One region of the Desulfobacula phenolica genome, then DNA from elsewhere that is predicted to be linked to it. Evidence: riboswitches for the same ligand, from Rfam matches in the RefSeq annotation. Region 1 holds a riboswitch; each other region holds the start of a gene.
The links. Region 1 has a riboswitch for cobalamin ahead of BLT94_RS11670 (helix-turn-helix transcriptional regulator). Riboswitches for the same ligand answer to the same signal wherever they lie in the genome.

Region 1 (5,583 bases):
ACACGAAGATAACAGGGAAAAGAAAAAAGCATTGCCAATAACCAAATAGGGTCCACTCCAAAAACCTATGCCGAAAATAATTGCCAGGGATGCCCCAAAACTTGCCGCAGAAGCGATACCCAGCATATAAGGATCAGCCAAAGGATTTTTAAGGACAACCTGCATCACTGCTCCGGAAGAACCAAGGGCCATACCGGCCATAACACCCATTATTATTCTGGGCAGCCTGAGCTGCCAGATAATAACATCTGCATGGACGGTCGCCAAATTTAATCCAGGTAGATTTTTTTTTAAAATAACAGTAAAAACATCTGCAAATGAAATACTTGCAGAGCCGTTTGACACGGCAAATCCCACAAGAATCAACAGTGTTGGAATTAGAATACCAACAAATAATTGTTTTCTGCCTTTGTGTTTTAAATAGGATTGTCTCAAATCAATACGTTTCTGCTGGATTGCCGATAAATTGCTCATTGATCAAACCTTGTTGCGTCTGTGGAATAAGGATAAACAAATACGCCATGCTTCTTTAAATTGTAATCAACGTCCATAAAACGGGTTAAATATTCTTGATGTATAGATTCAGGATCAAAATCATGAAAAAGATCCGGATGAAACCATTTGGCCAGATATGCAAAATAAATCACAAAGCCTGAAGAATGCATAAATTGAGGGCTTATCATGTAAACCTTTTTGTTTTTTACGGCTTTGCTGGATGCAAGGACGGAAAGCCCCATAACTTTTTTTCTATAAGACCTGATAACCTCATTATTATCAACGCCTATGCCATAACCATTCAATATTGTATCCTGACATATGATGATATCAAGATCCTGTTGAATCAGCCATTCAGGATCAAGTATCCCTCCCCAGGCTCTGTTTAAATCTGCTGCAATATTTATCCCGCCAAGAATTTCATTTACTTTGGTCATTCCCGAAAATTTATCGGAGAGAGTCCTAATTTCATCAAACCCGCCGAAACTCCATTTAAAAAAATATTTTTTTCTTTGCGCCAAAGAAAGCTTGGAGGTTTTATTAACAATTTTGTTCATCACATTTTCAGACCAGTTAAGATAATCCATAGATTTCTTTTCTTCATTGAATATTTTACCCAGAATTTCAAAATTTTTTTTTATCGTATCCGGTTGAAACATGTCTAAAGCAATCACCTTGGTACGGGATTTTATTTTATCATTCATCCCTTTAAACCCCTCAAATGAAAAACTCATTGTAATCAAAAGATCAACATCAAGTTCTAATAACTTTTCGCAATTAATGTTATAAGGGCCGGGAGGTTCCATGGCAATAACAGTTAACTTTTCGATATCCGGATATAAATGTTTATCCGGTATAACCATATATCCTCTTCCAACCACTTTGTTCCAAACACCGATTAACCTGAGCGCTTCAGCAATACAGGTGCCACTAAAGGCTATACGATTAACCGGCTGTTTAATTGTTACCTCTCTCCCCATGGCATCAATTATTGTAATTTCATTTTGTCTTCCGATTGCATTGCCTGTAACAAAAAAAATAAAAAATAGTAAAAACAGACCGTATAATTTTAATACATTGTTTTCTCTAAGCATAAACTCCTCTTTCATCCACGAGAGAATTACTCCAACCGTCCTTTTCTCCTTATTTTAAAAACATGGCTCTATAATTGCATTTCCTTCTCCTTAGTACTGCGGATTTTAATTAATTCCTGAAGATATAGAACACAAATTTTGGGAATATGATAATGGTCATGTTTATTTTTTTAGCGCAATCGTCTATTTGATAAGGAAACAGCATTTTTCAAACATTTTCCGGGCGGGCAGCCAAAATATTGTTTAAATACTTTGGAAAAATGACTGAGGCTTCTGTAGCCAACCTTGTAAGCGATTTCGGTAACGTTCATTTTACCTTCATTCAAAAGGCGTCTGGCAGCCTCAAGGCGGTGGTTACGCAGATACTCAAAAGGGGAAATACCATGGAACTTACAAAAACAATGATGCAGTTTGCTGCGGCACATCCCCACGGAACGGGCAAGTTCTATCAAACCCGGTGCATTTTCCAAATCATGAGTTAACAATCGGGCGGCATGACAAACGCAATCAGCTTCATTGGGTGCTAAAACAGATTCTTCAGGATTTTGCCAATTTTCTATTTCCAGCTGTTCCATCTTGTAGGCTATCAGCTCCATGACTTTGCCTTCAATAAAAAATTTGCGGGTTAACCCGTGATAAGGACAATGCAGTATCTTGTCAAGTGCGCCCCACATGGGCTGAGAAATCATATCTGGAAAACGAAAAGAGGTTTCACTTATGTTTATCAATACGCTCATAAACTGATCCGGGTATTCCATTACAAAAGCTGACATCTGATCCAGGTCCATCAAAATCGATATTCTGATCACTCGCTCAAGGCCGATTATTTCAGTGTAACCAAGAGTGTCCGGGAAAGAAAAAAAACCGCTTTGCCCCTTTTTTACAAAAAACGATTCCTTAAAATATGGCGGATGTGACTCTATAGTCCCCGAAAGGCAGAAGCCGAATCCGAAAGAAGTACCAGACACTCCGCATTCCAAAATAGTCGGCTGGTTCAGGCTGTAATCCGCAATGACCAATCGAATACCGTAATTCAAATGAATAATTTCAATACTCCCTGTACCAATGGATGGGGGAATGTTAATCAGGTTTTTTTCTTTATTATTGGTCTGAGTAGATGGTATCAGTAATATCTTTTTCATTTGTGCTGCCTGCATCGGCATAACCCAAGTGCCATAACCGATTAGTTGAAACCCAGGATTCAAAGCTTAATAGAACCCGAGGTTTTCTTTGCGCCAAGGTATCCATATTGAATTTTAGTTTCTTGGCTTCAAGTATTATTTGCCTCCTGAGTCCATAATAAAATTTAAAAAAACGCTAACTTTCACATAGCTTGATGCAAAAAAAAATCCTCAACCAATATAAAATTGGTTGAGGATATCCGTTTTCATCCCTTAAAATCATAGTATGGCTTTCTCTGTCCACGAGAAATAAACCATTTTGTTCAGGCAGGTCTTCTGACTTCCGGTTCGTCCTACAACCGCCCCTTCCCACCTGAAATAATTCAGGCAGTGGATTTTCTGCGGCATTCGTCCCCGGTTACAGCGGCGGGCCCGTTCCCGATTTTCACGGAATTCCCTATTATGCTTTTAAGCACCAGAACAAAGTACTTAAGCTTATAATCACCGATAAAATAAAAGTCAAGCACAAATGAGAATATATCTATCTCAATTTCAGATAATGATCGGCTTATTTCATCAACTGAGAATTAAAACCGGACAAAAGCAAGAACACATAGTCGTCCTCACACTTATTAAGCCCACTTGGCAGATTACTCAATTCCTCCTATTTACTTTTTCAATTACTTCACCGTTTGTATCCTCCAGATAAAATAACCTTATTTCAAACATCCTTTGCATTTTAACGTTTCCTCCCAACATGAAACTCCGTCACCCCAAGAGGTGAAATAAACTGGTCGGTCAATGTTTTGGTACGAACCGAGTCAAAACCGGCCGCAAGCATGGCCCGGGGCAACACCTCTTCTTCAAAAGAGAAGTCCTGCCCCATCAACGAAGTAGGCAGCCAGCTGATAACCATATCAGTGGGTTGGGTTTTTTCCTCGCTCAAACCATCTGAAAAAACAATCAGGCTGCCACCGGGATTTAATGCAGCAAAGCACTTTTCCATAATTGGGGCCAGTTTTTCAGTTTCATTATAAAAATTCAAAGTATAACTGGCGATAATTGCATCATACCCCTCTCCAAACGGATCGACAGAATAATCCCCGCTTATGGTTTTCACCCGGTCTTCCATACCGTACTCCTTGATTGTCTCCTGTGCCACATCAATCACCACTGGACGATCAAACAAACAGCACTCTAACGTAGGATGTGCAGCAGCAACGGCAATCCCTATCAGGCCCGGACCGGCACCAATATCAAGAACCTTTTGCCATTGATCAAAATCGGGTAACAAGGAAAGCAAGCGGGCGATTCCTTGAGCCCGGCCGCAACGGCTACCGTTAATTGATTTGCGGGCAGAGTCCGCCCACACCTGTTCAGATACCATATCACGGCTGAGAGGAGCGCCCTCCTTGACCAACGTAAGCATCCTACCGTTCAGAGCCGGTTCGTTCCACTGATCATAGGCCAGCAGGGACTCGGCCAGGCCGGTATCTCCCCGGCTGGTAAGAAAACGCTCCGTCTGCTCAGTGTTGCAAAAAAGGCCGTCTTTTTTATACAAATACCCCAGTGCAGTCAATGCGTTGAGCAGGTATTCGGTATTTTTTGCATCACACTCAACCCGCACAGCAATATCAGAAGCACTTTGCGGTTCGGGCAGAAGATCAAAAAGGCCCAACTGCAAAGCTGTTTTAACCGTTTCCCAGCGAATTGCAATATAGGGCAGTTCATGATAATTCAATTCTGGAAAATCTGTCGGCAACGATTTTTTCATGGATTATTCCTTATAAAAAATGTTAAGTTTAAAACCTGTAAACCGCCTGCAGGCCAATTTCTCTGGGATCACTGTAGATCGTATACATCCCGCCGTAATACCCCACTAAATCATATTCCTTGTCAAAAAGATTTTTTGCATAGAGGTAAATATCAAACTTCTCGGTTTCATAACCGATTTTTGTATTTACAATTTCATGGGCATCCCTTGAATATTCATTTGCCTTGTCCAAATATGTCTTGCCGTAACCAATCAGGTCAGCCCTGGCATACACCCCGCTGCCGTGCCGGTATTGCACACCGACATTAAAGGAATATTCCGGTGCAAAGGGATTTTTATTGCCTTTGTAATCCCCATTGATGTCTTTAAATTGGTCAAATTCAATATTGTTATACCCGACGCCCGCCATCAGGGTCATCCCGTCCATCACCTTTGCCGTCATCTCCAGCTCAACCCCTTTGGCCGTTGCTTCCGCCGCATTGGTCATGTAGGAGGTAAGCGGGCCAACAGCTTCTTCCACCTGCATATCGGAAATATCCATGTAGTAAACAGCCCCGTTCAACACAAGCCGGTTATTGAAAAATACGCTTTTCACACCGATTTCATAGGACCACAACTCTTCCGCATCATAGCTGTAATATTCCGGATCTGTTGTTAGGTTGTTGAACCCGCCGGACCGGTATCCCTTTGAAGCGCCTGCATAGGTCATGATGGCGGTAGAGAATTGATACTCCAGACCGATCCTCGGCGTCAAAGCATCCCATGAATCGTCAACTTTAAAGTTGCTCATATGATCCTCATACTCCTGATCCTGCTGTTCATAGCGCAAACCGCCGACCAGGCTGAGTTGTCCGATCAAGGGACAGGTGAGATTTGCAAACACGGCATAGGCGTCCCCGCTGGTACTCCGGCTCTTCACCCCGACCATTGACGGAACCATTGAGTCCTGGACAACGTTGATATCGTTTTGATCTTTATCGTAATACAAACCGATAAGCCATTTTAATTGCTCTGCAGATGAATCCAGGCGCAGCTCCTGGGATATTTTTTCATAGTTGTTGTCTTTATCGACGACATGCATCATGGTGGCGCTGCTGAA
Region 2 (5,583 bases), on a different contig from region 1:
GGGAATCCACAAGAGTATGGACATCAGCATCATTGCCAGGGCGGCAATCATCCAGGGCAGTGGGTCAATAAAAAAGCCGTTTCCTGTTACGGAATCCGATACGGCCAGTAAAAGTGCAGGGGCCGGCCAGCTGGATGGCCCAGGAGGTAACAGGATTCGAATCCCGGTCCAATAACGAACCGGATGCCGTGTCCGCATTATTAAATGCGATTTTTTCCCCATGGGTTCTTTTTCAAGGAAAGCCCGGGGATCGCGTTTTCCGGGGGGCACCGGCCGCCCTTGAGGAATCCCGAACCTATCAGGAGGTGTCAAATGTCCCGGATGCGGTTTTGGATCCAACGCCTCCCTCGCCCTTGCGATCACTTCTTCAGGCAGATTCGTTTCCATGGAAGAAAAACAAGAGGCGTCTTCAAGCACAAGTGTAAAATCAACCTGATGGATTTCTGCATGTCTGGCAAGCACTTTGGACCAGTTATCCCTTGACGTCTGTTTCAGGTCATGGGCCATAAGCATGCCGGCGGTCCTAAGGCGGTTGAACACTTGTTCTCCGAAAACAGCATGGAGATTAACCTGGGGCTGGAACACAATAAAGATTACAGGAACCGTTGCCACCAAGGCTATGTTGAGAAAAAACCAGCCCACAATTTTTGAAAACAGGGACGACACAGGCCTGATCATGTCTGTTCCCCGGGCATCTTGAACATGTACCCGACGCTTCGAATAGTTTGAATGAACATAGGGTTGCGAGGATCTTCACCGAGCCTGCGCCGCAGGGAAGAGATATGGACATCAACGGTTCGGTCGAACACTTCATAACTGCGACCGGTAACGGCATCCAAAAGCTGATCCCGTGTCAGAACCCGTCCGGCTGCTCCGGCCAGGCAGGTCAAAAGATTATATTCAATGGGGGTAAGGACTATTTTTTTTCCATGAAAACGAACGGTTCGAGAGCTTTGTTCAATTTGCAGATCCCCGAATATCAAGACGTTATCCGCAGCTTCGGATGTAGACTGACTTTCAGATATGAAATATCGGCGGGTAACGGCGCGAAGTCGTGCTAAAAGCTCACGAGAAGAAAAGGTCTTGGGCAAATAATCATCGGCCCCCATCTCAAGTCCCACAATTCTGTCGGTTTCTTCACCCCGCGCGGTGAGCATCAAAACCGGTATGTCGGATTCCTTGCGCAACCGTTTCAATACCTCGAACCCATCCATCCCCGGCATCATCACGTCCAGAATCACCGCGTGATAGTCACCCTCAAGGATCATTTGCAGTCCCTGGGTTCCGTTGTGGGCAGCCTCTGCATCGTATCCCATGGGCTCCAGGTAATCCGCCACAAGCCGGCACAGTTTTTTGTCATCGTCGATAATCAAAATTTTCATCTTAGCCGGCACAATCTCTTGATGCGTCATTATGATATCCTTTTTTTAAATTCAACTTAATATCCTCATTTTTTATACCATAATATAACACCGGGGCAATTCACTTTACAAAATTCTTACAATTTTGTTTTCGAATAACATAAATTCTTTACACCCGTTGCCTATCATAAGTTCAAGATCGAGGAAGAAATCCTTGGAAAAATGACAACCATTAAAAGGAGATACACCATGAATTCTAATTTTAGTAAAAAAATCGGCACTGGCGTAATTGTTTTTGTGATTATGGTATGCTTTACTCCATCACTGGCAGGGGCGTTCACACCAGACTACCAAAGGCAGGACAAGGGATTTGACAGGCAAGACCATAATCAGCCCGCCCTTGGAATCTGGCGAAATCCGCAAATGGTTCAGAAACTGAAACTCACAAAAGAACAGGTCAAACAGCTCCGGGATGCGGATTTTACCTTTCGTGAAAAGTGTTTGGAGTTGAAAGCACAACTCGACGCTTTTCGTCTGCAAATGGATAAGGCATTTTCCGATGACATTGTTGACAATGCAGCAGTCATTCAACTGGCGAAAAAAATTTCAGACATAAAAGGTAAAATTTTTATCCAGGATATTGAATCTCGACTGGCGGTTGGAAAAATTCTGAATGGGGATCAAATCAAAAAGCTGAGGCCGGATGATATGCATCAGAAAAAGCAAGATTCAGGGCATGGTAAAAAAGCCATCCCCGGACCTCATGGGATGGAAATGCCTGATGATAAAAAAGTCTTTTGAAAATTGAAACCGGTAACATAAACTTGCGATTCGACATGGTGCCCCTTCTGCAAATTAGGAAAAGCGCCTAATAATAACGATAGAATAGCAGTATTTTAAAATCAATAACAGGAACTCAATCAATGTTTTTGTTCACAAACAAATTAATCTTTAATGTACGTTCAAGATAAACCCCAAAAGATCCCGCATCAACAATTTTTTGAATGTTTGTTCAAAATAGTCTTTTAAATTAGGATAATGGTGTTAAAATATGCGTAATTTGATTAAATTGCAAACCTCCTTTGTAAACCGTATTATTAAATATTATTGTTAATATTGTAGCAATTATTACAGAATGTTTGGCTATTTAAAATATATTCGTTTGTATCAATGAACGATAGGAATCAATATCTATATCAAATAAGGAGAATATAAATGAGTATCGACGTATTAGGAATTTCCGGAAGCCCCACAAAAAACAGTAACACAGATCGTATCATCAAAGCGGTATTGGATGCAACCGGTGCAGAAACCGAATTTGTGAAGCTCAGTTCAATTAATGTCAGACCCTGCCTTGCCTGTTATAAATGCGTCCATGATAACGTTTGCAAACAAAACGATGACTTTCCTGCACTTGCAGAAAAAATTAAAGCAGCCAAAGCCCTGGTGATTGGTGGATATATTCCCTATTCACAAATTGATGGATTCACAAAGGCGCTTTTAGAAAGATTCTGGTCGTTCAGACACCAGAAAAATCTTTTAAAAGGCAAACTGGTTGCAACCGTTCTGACCGGACTTGTGCCGGAGGCACTGACCGCTGTCAATAAAGCATTGGCTACCGAGTTCAAAGAATATGAGAACATGGATCTTATCGGACAGGTAACGGTTCAGGGAAATATTGTCTGTGCGTTCTGCGGTGTGGGGTATGATTGCGAGATGAGTGCATTCAGAAGTAATCTGATTGAGACCGGAACAAAGGCAGCTGATGTTCAATATGCCAAAGTAGAGGATCAAAAGGAAGTATGGGACGAAGCCGTGCGAATTGGAAGTCTAATGGGTGAGCGGTTAAAATAGATAAAGATTGATCCAGTTTTTTTTGAACATCAATGCGTCAAACAGTTTAAAAAGGTAGCAGACTCAGGCCCATCTTTTTTCGAAAATATCATTGAGCTTTTCAACGGCAGACAAGTTAAAAATTATTATAATACCGATATCGCACCGATAGGGTGGAGCGCGGAGCGGTCCACCCTATCATCACGATATATGCCTTTTTGCGACACATTATATGTTCTGCTCAGGAATGGAATAAGTATGGATTCTGATTCAGAATACTCAAGATCGAGGATTTTTGCTACAGCTTCCAAATCAGTATTTTTAATCTCATTCATAAAATTCAAGTATTTCTTCATCGGATATAGGTTCGTTCTTGTCTTTCTTGCTTGTTTTCAGAAGGATCTCGTATAAGTTTGTTCGATTTTAAAATAATTTCTTAGTGTTCATTGATTATATTTAAGCTGACCCGTATCCTTACAAGGAGACCGTGCAACGTTACCCATGTAACCTTGATCGTCGTGCAAAAAAAATATTGACTTCACACGCCGTATTCTATAAAAAGTGTTCATATTTTGTTGGTTGCCTTGGCAAACGGAATACGGTGAAACTCCGTAACGGTCCCGCCGCTGTAACCGGAAACATCTGTTTTTTTTTATAAAGGCCACTGTGAAAACGGGAAGGCTAAAAAAACAGGTTTAATGCCGGAAGTCAGAAGACGAGCCAGGTAAAAATCATTGTAAAATCTAATGGTAAAAGGTTTTGTAAGAACTCATCTCTTGCAAAATTTTTTTGGTTTTACAGGAGATTTGATAGCGAGGAAACTATGACAACACAGCTTGAGCATGCCCGCCAGGGAACCATCACAAAACAAATGCAAATCGTTGCCCAGACTGAAGGGCTGTCTGAATCCTTTATTTTAGATCATGTGGCAAAGGGTGAAATTGTTATCCCCTGTAATCCCAAGCGCCCCGGGCAAAAGGTTACCGGAATTGGAACCGGCCTGCGCACCAAGGTGAACGCTTCCATTGGAACCTCTTCAGATATCTGTGATGTTAATCTTGAGGTGGCAAAGGCAGAGGCTGCCCGGGAAGAAGGGGCTGACACCTTAATGGAATTGTCTGCTGCCGGGGATCTTGATAACGTAAGGCAAACGGTTCTGGCCAATACCGATCTTGCCGTGGGCAATGTGCCGTTGTACCAGGCATTTAAAGAAGCCATCCGCAAATACAAAAATCCGGCAAAATTAGACCCTGAATACCTGTTTGACCTGATTGAAAAGCAATTGGATGACGGCTTGAGCTTTATGGCCATTCATTGCGGGATTAACCAGTACACCATTGAACGCTTAAGAAAACAGGGATTTCGTTATGGCGGTCTGGCATCCAAGGGCGGAACCTATATGGTGGCCTGGATGGATATCAATAAAAAAGAGAACCCCTTGTATGAGCAGTTTGACCGTGTGTGTGCGTTGATGAAAAAATATGATGCCGTTCTTTCCTTAGGCAACGGGATCAGGGCCGGTGCCATCCATGACAGCCATGACCGTGCCCAGATGGCTGAAATGATCATCAACTGCGAACTGGCGGAAATCGGTCGGAATCAGGGCTGCCAGATGATGGTGGAAGGACCGGGCCACGTCCCCCTGGACGAAATTGAAGGCAATATCATGCTGGAAAAACGCATGTCCGGCAATGCGCCTTATTATGTTTTAGGCCCCATCCCCTGCGATACCGGCGCAGGATACGATCATATCACCGCCGCCATTGGTGCGGCAAGTTCCGCCCGGTTTGGCGCGGATCTGATCTGTTATATCACTCCTGCCGAACATCTTGCCCTGCCGGATGTCAATGACGTGAGAGAAGGCGTGAGGGCCACTCGGCTTGCAGCCCGTATCGGGGATATTTCCAAATACCCTGACCGGCGGGAAAATGAAAAACAGGCTGCCATGGCAAGACGGGACATGAGATGGAATGATCTGGAAAAATATCTGTTATTTCCTGAAATTGCCAGAAAAACCCGTGAGGAACGTGCGCCTGCCCAACAAGAAACCTGCACCATGTGCGGGGATTTTTGTGCCATGAAAAAAGGCATGGAAATATTTGAGAAGGATATTACAGACAAGAGGTAAGTATTATGAGCTTATTAGATCAGACTATTTTATCCATTGATGAAACACTTGATGAGGATGCATTTCATTCGGCAAAAGAACGGCTGGCAAATCAGGCCAAGCCGGTTGGAAGTCTTGGCATCATGGAAGATATCTCAGCAAGGCTTGCCGCAATAAAAGGCACCATTAATGTTAATCTTTCAAATAAACGGATCATTACCTGTGCGGGAGATCACGGGGTTACCCAGGAAGGGGTCAGTCTTTTTCCGGCTGACGTCACCC
Region 3 (5,583 bases), on a different contig from region 1:
GATCAAGTCTTACCATGGTTTTAAAATTTACAACCCAGAATCCGTCAAGTTCAACCTCATCGTAATTAGCATCCTCATCGTATCTTTTTGAATTGTATTCAGCACTCCCGAAAACGGAAAACCGATCATTGAATCTGTACAAATCACTCAGGTAAAGTTTATGCTCGGATATACCCTCGAGATGATCGTTATCTGCACCGTCAGACTCATTTTTTGCATCCAGATATGTATAATGCAGTTGAAAATCATTATCAGCAATCATATAAGAGGTGAAGGTGAATTCAAGGCCTTTGAAACTTGATTCATCAATATTCTGGTATTGCTCGATATCATCCCCGGAAACAGGATCAGTACCCACAACCACATCTTGAATCAAATCTTCAACCTTGGAATAAAAAAAGGTCAACCCTATACGATTATTTTTGGGAAGGGGTTTTTCAAAACCCAGTTCATAATTGGTTGCCACTTCCTCTGCCAAGTCGGGATTGGCTATTCTGTCATTGTCCAGTCCATCTGTATAAAGTTCCTGGAGGGTGGGCCATCTTGATTTTTTCCCCAGGGAAAAATGCATGTCAAGATCTTCAAGAACCGTCAGCAACACACCTGCCTGGGGATTGAAGGCTGATTCGGAGTCCCTGACAAACCCGTTGTTCACACCGTCATTGGCTTTCTGGGGATTCTGGATGTCATAACTGCTTCCCAGAACAAAGGCAAGATTATCCGTAAGTTTAATATCATCTTCAATACCAAAGGAAACCATTTCCTGTTCATAGTTTTCCCATGGATCGCCTATGTCATCTTGTTCTTCATGAACGTCTTTTTTATAATGAAAAGAACAGCTTAAAGTGTTTTTAGGTATGTAGTCAACCCTGGCCACCAAAGAGCCTCCATAGCTGTGGTCGTCATAGGTGGAGTGCCAGCGGGCATTTGAATATGTGTTGTCACTATAATCTTCCAGCGCATTATAATAGGTGTCGTAAAACACTCTTGTTTTAACGGATAATTGATCCGTCAGCTCCGTGTTCCCGATAAAATAAATGGTTTCCTTGTCCCAGTCCGTAAACCGCCAGTATTTTACCCTTCTTGCCGATGTATCGGGATCTGCGGTGGGAGGAAGCCCTTTTTCCTTTTCAATGGTGTTGAATCCAATTGCATATTCATGGCCTTGTGCCGGTGTCCACCCTAATTTTGCAGCCACATTCCAGTCATCAAGATCCGAGTTCTCCCTTGTGTCGCCGTCTTCATACTGGTTTGCATCAAAATCATCCGACACATCCCATCCATTGGAATTTGTGAACCCTCCTCCCAGGGTAAAATAAAATTTATCCTGGCTTGATCCTATATTGACATTTCCTTTTACCGCACTGTTATCAGTAACTTCCACCCCGTAGGAGCCTTCAAATTTTTCCTGCGGTTTTTGGCTCACAATATTAATTACCCCGCCCATGGTATTAAACCCGTAGAGAACGGAACTGACCCCTTTGCTCAAATCAATCCTTGAAATATTATCCGTTGTAAGGTTACCTGCGTCCACATATCCGTCATTGGGAATGTATAAGGGGATACCATCATAAAAAATAGGGACATACCGAGAACCAAATCCCCTGACATTAATAGAGCTTTCCGCTTTTCTCCCTCCGTTGGACAAAGTAACACCGGGCAAACCGGAAAGAGCTTGTGATATATTTTTTGAATTGGTCAGTTCAATTTGTTCCAAATCAACTGTTTCCACCGTACTTACCCTTGTAATGGTTTCAGCCTGTCCACTGACAACGACCTCACCAAGATCAAAAACATTTTTGTCCGCCCCAGCCGTATCCTCTGCCCATGCGCAATAAGGACTGAAGCATATTAACAATATTAACAAAACATAAAAACTCCCGAGCCTGCTCAAATTTTTCATTTTTTCTCCTTTAGGTTGATTTTTTTTACTCATGGATTCATTTTCTATCCATCCCATCTCTTTGACTGCACCAGCACCCAACAGGCTGTCTGATATTGCAATCAATCCGTTTTTTTAAACGGTTTATTTTCCCTTAAAACAAACAAGTTACTTCATAATTACATTGTAGCCTCTTGTCAATGATATACTGTAATTATTCATCATTTTGCAGCAACAAATAACTATTGCATTGCAAATAAAAACCGAAAACAACATATAAACACTCATAAAAACCACACAAATCACCACACTGAAAATATGCTTGACTTTTCATTGCTTATTCTGTAGCACAAAGTAAATTTTATCTGGTGCCATCGGCTTAATAGGGAATTTCGTGTAATTCGGAAACGGGCCCGCCGCTGTAATCGGGGACAAATGCTGCAATATGCCACTGTTGATATAATGGGAAGGCGCGGCATGAGGATGATCCGCAAGTCAGAATACCTGCCTGGTAAAACATAGGAAAACCGTGTACGGCAATGCCGGTTTCCATTGGATCTATTGGATAAAAAAGGGATATCCCCGGATCGTAAACTATTTACGGTTCGGGGATTTTTTATTTTGGGCAAAGAAATAAAAAAATGGAAAAAAAATTAAAACGTCACACGTTGGATTCTTTTCCGGTAAAAAAAGGCAATTTTGAGACCTGCTGGAAACTACCCCACAAAATAGGCAAAGGAACCATAAAAGAGTTCAGATTAAAAAGTGGTATCCAGGTATATATCTGTAATTACAACAAATCAAACAGACTCAAAGCCAAACACTATGGAGAAACCCCCAAATTCGGTTTCAGATTTTGTCTTTCCGGCACTACAAAATTAACTCTGCATTGTTTAAAACAAAGCCTGACCATAACCCATGGAGAAAGCGGATTTTTTTATTTCCCGAACCGGGATGGATTTTATGAAGATATACCCGGGACTCCGATATATATGGTTGTAATATTGATATCCCCCTCTTATTGGGACATATTGATGGAAGATGAACTGCACGACATCCCCATAAAATTTAAAGCCCCGTTAACAGATAACAAGAACAGCAGCGATCCTTTTAATTGTACGGAAATCATCACCCCTTCCATGCACATGATACTGCAACAAATCATCCACTGCCCTTATGAAGGAGCAAGCCATCGCTTTTTTATCGAAGCCAAAGCAATGGAACTTATTGCTTGCAAACTAAATCAGATAAAACCTGCCTCCCACAAGCAAAAACCGACTCCACGCTTAAAAGCCAATGATATCGATAAAATACATTATGCAGGGCAATTATTGTCCAATAACCTTCAAACCCCTCCAAATATAATTGAACTGGCCAAGACCGTCGGTGTCTCCCGCACCAAGTTTTACAATGATTTCAATCAATTCTACGGCACTTCCCCCATAGAATACCTTCGTTTCAAACGCGCTGAAAAAGCCAGAACCCTTGTTAAAGACGAAAGCTTAAGTATGACTCAAATAGCTTATTCCCTTGGTTACTCAAGTTCCAGCCATTTTGCAAAGGCCTTCAGGGATTATTTTGGCATACCCCCCAGCCGGTATCGTCAAAATGAACGATGGTGATAAAAAAATGAACGCAAGTGATAGCCATAAATATTTTTTTTATGCATATAGATATCTGCAAGATTGCTTTGAACCTGTTCGGTCCTGTGGCTTATGAACAAAAGTTCCATTGTGATCCATATTGACGGCATGCCCATGACACTGCCGATAATTTTAACCTGAACCCGAATCATACAATATCAAGGAGCAAGGAGTGACTATTCAAACAAAAAAATACCATACAATTTTTGTTCTCTTTTTCAGTGTTGTACTGCTGACCTTTTTCAATAAAGCAAATGCAAATGAAAGCAAAACACATGCTTTTGATGACATAACGGTTACAGCAAATAAACATGAACAAAAAATCCAGGAAATCCCGGCAGCGGTAAGTGTTTTTACTCAAACAGATATCAAAGATGCAAATATTAATAATTTATCCGACATTATGAATTTAGTACCCAACCTTAAAGCAAATGACAATGGCGGGTTTAGAGAAGTGAGCTTCAGAGGATTAAGCAGCAGCAAATACACATTTAAAAATCCCGTGGTCATATATATTGACGGTGTTCCCAACGATAAAGTGCCGTTTATGGATATAGATCTGAATAATGTGGAAAGAGTAGAAGTATTGAGAGGCGCCCAGGGCGTATTGTATGGGAAAAATGCCATTGGAGGAATCGTTAACATCATCACCAAGCAACCAGGCAATACTATGGAGGGAAAAATAAGCACTGAGATTGCTGAAGATCAAACATATGGGGTAAAAGCGTATATAAACGGCCCCATCATCAATAATAAATTATTTTTCAGCCTTTCGGAAAACTACAGGCAAACAGACGGATATATGACAAATGATCATCCTGATGAAGACACCTATGACGGCTTTCATAAAAACAGCTTTAGAGCCAGGCTCAACTGGATTCCAACAGATAAAATGGAAATGGATTTTAATACATCGTTTTCCAACCGTTCAGGCGGACACACACCGACAATTTACAAGACTGAAAATCAAGTCAGCTATCACTCATATAAAAACCCAGATGATGAATTAACAAAAGACATCTTTAATTCCAGTCTTGGCATAAATTACAGCCTGGAGAATGCAGAACTCAAATCAATTACCACATACAGTGATTCAAAAATTGAACGATTCAGCGAAAGACTGCATGAAGGGGCATCCATGATTGACGGGGGTATGGACCAGGAGGTGATCGGTTTTACACAGGAACTGCGTATTCAATCACCCGGCCCCAATGCTTTAAAATGGATGGGCGGACTGTTTTTCTCAAAAGAGGACGTGGATAATAAAAATATGTTTGCCGCATTTAATACCACTGCTATGCTGGGCTATGATACATATATGGATTGGCCTGCAAAAACATATAATGATACTCTGGCGGCATTTGGAGAAGTTACCCTGCCCTTTGGAAAATTCAATTTCACCACCGGCCTGAGATATGAGCAAACAGATATTGAAATGGATTACAAATATGAAGAAAGCCGCACAGATACCAAAGAGCTTGTAAAAGATCCTGTAACCTATCATGCTGAAGATGACTGGGATACCTTTATTCCCAAAGGCGTTATTTCATGGAATTACAATGACAATTTCATGGTTTATACAAGTGTGGCCAAGGGGTATCTGGCCGGAGGATACAATTTTTGCGAGGCAAATAAAGATTTTGCAAGAATTGATAATCAAACATCCGTCAATTATGAGATGGGAATTAAAACAAAAAGTTTTGATAACAGACTCATATTAAATGCAGCCATGTATTATATGGACATCAAAGATATACATGTTCTGATAGAAGGCATTGACAGCGGAACATTTGTGGCATCAAATGCAGGAGCGGCACACAGCCAGGGCATTGAAATTGAAGCTATATTGGATGTGATGAACGGCCTTGATATTACGGCTGCTTTAGGAATGATTGGCGGAGAATATGATGAGTATATTTTTGATGAAACCACGGATTATTCTGGAAAAAAATTGATCCGAACACCGGAATACAGTTTTAATTTTGCCATTTCATACCGTCACGACTCAGGCTTTTTTGCCCGTGCTGATATTATCGGCTATGGTGACAGCTATTTTGA
Region 4 (5,583 bases), on a different contig from region 1:
ATCATGACCAAGCCTGTTATTACCGTTCCGGCAGATATGGACATTCGTTACGTTGCCCGTTTGATTTACCGTGCCGGTATTCGAAGAGCTCCTGTGGAAGATTGCGGAGAGCTTATCGGTATGGTTTCCCTGGCATCTTTGATCCTTGATAATGATCTTTTTTAATATTTTTTGTTTCAAGGATTATAAAATCGATATTGGCCTGATCCCTGCCTATGCATTAATTCATCTCCAAGGATCAGGCTTTGATTGTATTTTAATTAGAAACTATAGCTGACACCTGCTTCAAAATATGCTCCGTCCTGAACATAGTAGGCGTTTTTAGGCTCGCCGTCGGCACTGGTTAAGGTGCCTGCAGTATTTGAAACATATTCAAGATCTTCATCAAAAATATTTTTACCCAGAACCCAGAATTTCCATTGGTTCCAGGCATAGGAAATTCTTGCATCAACAGTTGTTTTGGAAGGATATTTTATGCGGTTTAAATAATCCACATATCGTTCACCCATGTAATTGATATCCATGCTTAACTTGAGTCCTTCCAAAGGAAAAAAATCAAGCCCCACAAGACCGCTGAATTCAGGTACCCAGTAAATTTGTTTTCCGGCAATGTCGGCGTGCTTATCCGTGGTGTTTGACGGATGAAGTTTGGCAGATACTGTGCCTGAAGTCCATTGGATATCCTGGTAGGTGCCGGCCAGACGGTAGCCGAAAAAAGAACACACCCGGCCATCGGCTTCAAGCTCAATGCCTTTTGCCTCGGCATCACCGATATTTCCCCGTCCTCGAGATGTCGTTCCTTCATAGACTGAGCCGAACTTGTCCTTATAATCTGAAAAATAGAGGGTGGCATTTATATTGAAAGCCTTGTTCAGCATGTGCTTATAACCGATTTCATAAGTCATAACCTCTTCTGGCTCCAGGTTTTCAGGAGGGTTAAAAGTTCCGCCATCTTCAACCGCCCAGGCATAATACCGGGGCGTTGGAAACCAGTAATTTCTTCCTGCTGAAACATAGAGGTTTGCCTTGTCCGTGAAACGGTAGGACGGGGCCATAAAATAACTGAACATGGTTCGATCCTCATCTGCAATATTTGGCACCTTGTCTTGCAGTTTAACTTCGGTCCTGTCCAGTCGTCCTCCTGTTTTAAATCCCCATTTTTCTTGAAAAAGAAAGTCATTATCCCAGAAGATACCATAGGTTTTCTCCTGGAGATCAAAATTGTATGCATCCGTGTTTTTACCCGGATCAAACGGATATATCCGGCTTACATCATTATCAATGCTTTCATAATTCAATCCAATTGAGGGTGTATAGCTTATGGCACCAAAATTAAAATGGTATCCGCCTGAAATTGAGACCGTATAAGTATCTTGTTCAGAATCATTGTGATACACACTTGAGGGTTTATCAAAAAGATAAGCAAGGCTCTTGTCTGTTTCATCATAACCTGTCCAGGAAAGTGCGGAATCGATAAATTTTTTCTCATCTTTATGAGACAGTTCAAGGGCAATGATTGAATTTTGCTGCTCTTTTTCAGTATGCCAGATCAAATCCGAATCTGTTTCACTTTTCGGAAAATGGATGTCCCTGCGGTAATTTTCCAATTGCCACAGGTACTTGCGAAAACCATACGCAGTCTCCATATCATAGTCCATATGATTAACCCATATGCCAATGCGGGTCTGGTCAGACAAATTATACCCAAGCCTGGCAAGAACCGATAACCTGTTTTCTTCTTCCTGCTCATACCCATCAGTGTGATGGTTTCCAACATTTAACATGTAATCATACTGGTTTTGCCTGCCATGGAGGGATGCGGTTTCATCATGGGTATCCCATGAACCGTATGCGGCAGAGACATCACCATGAATGCCTTCTTGCTTTGCTTTTTTGGTAATAATATTGATGACCCCACGAGCCGCACCAGGCCCGTATGCAATCCCGGCGGAGCGCAGCACTTCAATGCGCTCAATTTGAGCTACGGGAATAAAGTCAAATTCACTATACCTGGAATCCCCGATTTTTTGCGGGATACCGTCAATCAGGATAACAGGCCCCCCTGCCATTGCGCTTTTGTTGCCGCGAATCACAACTGTACCGCGCTTTGCACTACTGTCAACAACACCTGGAATTTTACCCAGGGCTTCGATAACATTTTTTGCCCCCATTTCTTCCAATTCCGTTCCAGTGATAATGGAAAGACTGGCAGGCGTATTAATTGCATTTATTTTATTGGTGGAGGTGACAACCAATTCATCCATTTTATGAACAGGTTCTTTTATTTCCAAGGCCATTCCATAAGCAGGCAGAAAAACAGCTAAAAAGATCAAACCAACAAGACAGCGTTTCATTTAAATTCCTTTCACAATTATAATTAAACAATCCATAATTGATTCGGAATTTTCCTGATCATCAGGCAAAAGTGTTTTTGATATGCTTGAAACAGGGCAAACAAAAATCCCGAATCACTCCAAATGTTTGATCCGGGAAGTCCCTTTTTTTATCCTCAAAATCATTTAATCCACTTCTGTCCATAAAGCAGATTATCAATCAGGTTTCGGCAGGTCTTCTGACTTCCTTTCTTTTTTGGCAGCCTTCCCATTTTGTTCAAACAAAACAGTGACATTTTCCAGCCAAAAAAGTTCCCCTTTATTTTAAAAGAGGCAGGGTTACAGCGGCGGGCCCGTCCCTGAATTTCACAGGAGTTCCCTATTAAGCATTAAAGCACCAAAACACAGGTATTCCTATTGACAGACAGTAAAAAAGTCAAGGTAAATTTATTTTAACTAATTCATATTACCCCAAACCTACAGCAAGTGTTTCAAAACAAAAAGGATTTTGAAAAAACAACATTTTTGAATGCTTAAAATCCAATATTTGTTAAAATGTCTTGACAACTTTACAGATATTTTTTATCTTTTGCTATTCTTCCAATAATTATTACGGGGTTAATAATGCTCAACCACAAGTCACCGCTTCCTTTATACCATCAGCTGGCAGACATCCTGACAGAACAGATCCGATGCGGAACATACATGCCCGGAGATCTTATCCCGTCTGAAAACGGGATGGCAAAGCAGTACGGCATTGGCCGTCCAACAGTGCGCCAGGCCATGGATACACTTGTCAAAAAAGGCCTTGTTGAACGCAAAAGAGGGTCTGGAACTTTTGTGAAGCAACCCGGCAACCAGGTGGACCTGTTTTGTCTTGCAGGCACGTCCCAGGCGTTTGAAACAAAAGGGATCAAGACTGAATCAAAACTTCTGGCTCCTCTGGCTGCCGTGAATGTTACTGATGATAAAACCAATCCTTTTGAAGGAAAACCCGCTTTTTTTTTATCGCGCCTAACCTGTGTTAAGGCAGATCCTGTATTATTGGAGGATATCTATCTTCATCCAGTATTGTTCAGGGGCCTGGAAACTGTGGATCTTGAAAACAGATCCCTTTCCGGGGTGGTGTCGGATCAGTATTATCTGAAGCCGGAAACAGGCAGGCAAACCTTTAAAATATCTTTTCTGCCTGAAAACAAGTCAACTGCACTTAACCTGAATCCTTCCGATCCTGTTCTTGAAGTGGAACGGACTTTGAATTTCCCGGAAGCACCCGGAGCTATATTTTCACGTTTGTACTGCAGAACGGATAAATTTGCATTTTCCCAGACCATGAGCCTTAAGATGACATAAACGACATAAACAATCAAAAAACCGGATCATATCCGGCCATTGGAACCAATGGTTTACATATAACGGCAATGGCAGATCACTCTGCCACAATAAACAATGAAAAATATTTAATTTCAGCAGGTTAAATGTTCTTTCGTATAAACCATGAGCAGGAGCAAATAACATGAAAAACAGGGGATATTACGGTAACCATGGCGGGGCATTTTTGCCTGAGATTCTGGTTGCCACGTTTGATGAACTGGAAATTGAGTTTGAAAAAATAAAAAAAGATCCGTCTTTTTGGAAAGAGTATGAAACCTTGATGGGATCTTACTCCTGCCGTCCCACCCCTTTGACCTTTGCTGACAACCTTACCCGGGAATTTGGCGGTGCAAAAATATATATCAAGCGAGAAGACCTCAATCACACAGGCGCCCACAAAGCCAACAATGTAATGGGTCAGGGGCTGCTGGTCAAACGTATGGGGAAAAAGCGGGTGATTGCGGAAACAGGGGCAGGACAGCACGGGGTGGCAACTGCCACAATGGCGGCAAAGTTCGGATTTGACTGCACCATCTACATGGGGGAAGTGGATGTGTTGCGCCAGCGTCCCAATGTGTTCTGGATGGAGCAGTTAGGTGCCACCGTGGTTCCGGTAAAAGACGGCACAAGAATTTTAAAGGATGCCATCAACGAAGCGTTCCGGGACTGGGTAACAAACATGGACACCACCCATTATGTCCTGGGAACCGCCTGCGGGCCACACCCTTTCCCGGAAATGGTCTCTTATTTTCAATCCATTATTGGCAAGGAGGCAAGACAGCAGATTCTGGATGTGGAAGGAAAACTTCCCAAACGGGTGTATGCATGCGTGGGCGGCGGGTCCAATGCCATGGGGATTTTTTCAGGATTTTTAAATGATCCTGTGGAGCTTGTGGGGGTTGAGGCAGGAGGCAAGGGTTTAAATTCAGGCATGCACGCCTCCCGGCTGAGTTCGGCAGATGGAAGCCATGGTATTGCCCAGGGGTATAAGACCTATTTTCTCCAGGATGATGACGGCCAGATGAAAGAGACCCACTCTATTTCAGCCGGGCTGGATTATGTGGGAGTGTCTCCGATTTTATCCCACATGCATGACCAGGGAACAGCAAGGTTTGAAAGCGCAACAGATACCGAGGTTGTGGCTGCGCTGAAACTGACCATGCAAAAAGAAGGAATTATCCCGGCCCTGGAATCCGCCCATGCTTTTGCCAGGGCATTTAAGGAAGCGCCTTCCCTTTCAAAAGACGATGTGATCATCATCAATCAGTCCGGCAGGGGTGACAAGGACATTTTTACAGTGGCAGAGGCTGTTAATGATCCCAAATGGAAAGAATTTATTATTGAAAAGGCCAAAGAATACAATGCTTGAATCCTATATAAAAGACCGACTCAAAAACCGTGATATTTTGTTGATGACCCATATTGTCATGGGGTATCCCTCCTTTGAAGACTGTTTTGAAATCGTAAGGCAGATGGTTGATGCCGGAGTGGATTTAATGGAATTGCAATTGCCGTTTTCAGAACCCATGGCAGACGGTCCTGTGATTTTAAAAGCCAACCAGGCAGCTCTGGAAAAAGGGTCAACCGTTCAAAAATGCTTTGAATTTGCCCGGGCCGTATCAAAGGAATTTTCCATCCCGTTTTTGTTCATGAGTTATGCCAACATTCTTTTTAAATACGGAATGGAAAAATTTTCAGACAAAATGGTTCAAATAAATCTAAAAGGTGCCATTGTGCCGGATCTGCCGCCTGAAGAGGGCAAAGAGTATATCTGTGCCATGCAAAAAAATAATCTGGACCCCATTTATATTTTTTCCCCGGAAACAAGCGATGAGAGACTGGCATATTTAGCCTCCCATGCCTCAGGCTTTGTCTA

Region 2: linked by a shared signal. The riboswitch ahead of thiC (phosphomethylpyrimidine synthase ThiC) and the one ahead of BLT94_RS11670 (helix-turn-helix transcriptional regulator) in region 1 are both predicted to bind cobalamin.
Region 3: linked by a shared signal. The riboswitch ahead of BLT94_RS08105 (helix-turn-helix domain-containing protein) and the one ahead of BLT94_RS11670 (helix-turn-helix transcriptional regulator) in region 1 are both predicted to bind cobalamin.
Region 4: linked by a shared signal. The riboswitch ahead of BLT94_RS17985 (TonB-dependent receptor) and the one ahead of BLT94_RS11670 (helix-turn-helix transcriptional regulator) in region 1 are both predicted to bind cobalamin.

Annotation. Positions count from the first base shown of each region.
Region 1 covers NZ_FNLL01000006.1:166,845-172,427, forward strand. The annotation lists gene BLT94_RS11660 (FecCD family ABC transporter permease) at 1-474, opposite strand, end outside; gene BLT94_RS11665 (ABC transporter substrate-binding protein) at 471-1,589, opposite strand; gene BLT94_RS11670 (helix-turn-helix transcriptional regulator) at 1,760-2,731, opposite strand; cobalamin riboswitch at 3,020-3,205, opposite strand; gene BLT94_RS11675 (methyltransferase) at 3,450-4,484, opposite strand; gene BLT94_RS11680 (TonB-dependent receptor) at 4,513-5,583, opposite strand, start outside.
Region 2 covers NZ_FNLL01000009.1:106,018-111,600, forward strand. The annotation lists gene BLT94_RS15120 (sensor histidine kinase) at 1-678, opposite strand, end outside; gene BLT94_RS15125 (response regulator transcription factor) at 675-1,412, opposite strand; gene BLT94_RS15130 (Spy/CpxP family protein refolding chaperone) at 1,611-2,162, shown strand; gene BLT94_RS15135 (flavodoxin family protein) at 2,577-3,215, shown strand; cobalamin riboswitch at 3,754-3,933, shown strand; gene thiC (phosphomethylpyrimidine synthase ThiC) at 4,018-5,322, shown strand; gene cobT (nicotinate-nucleotide--dimethylbenzimidazole phosphoribosyltransferase) at 5,328-5,583, shown strand, end outside.
Region 3 covers NZ_FNLL01000004.1:205,075-210,657, forward strand. The annotation lists gene BLT94_RS08100 (TonB-dependent receptor plug domain-containing protein) at 1-1,903, opposite strand, end outside; cobalamin riboswitch at 2,232-2,408, shown strand; gene BLT94_RS08105 (helix-turn-helix domain-containing protein) at 2,524-3,504, shown strand; gene BLT94_RS08110 (hypothetical protein) at 3,486-3,677, opposite strand; gene BLT94_RS08115 (TonB-dependent receptor) at 3,698-5,583, shown strand, end outside.
Region 4 covers NZ_FNLL01000012.1:108,196-113,778, forward strand. The annotation lists gene BLT94_RS17980 (CBS domain-containing protein) at 1-165, shown strand, start outside; gene BLT94_RS17985 (TonB-dependent receptor) at 261-2,354, opposite strand; cobalamin riboswitch at 2,546-2,750, opposite strand; gene BLT94_RS17990 (GntR family transcriptional regulator) at 2,958-3,686, shown strand; gene trpB (tryptophan synthase subunit beta) at 3,850-5,076, shown strand; gene trpA (tryptophan synthase subunit alpha) at 5,069-5,583, shown strand, end outside.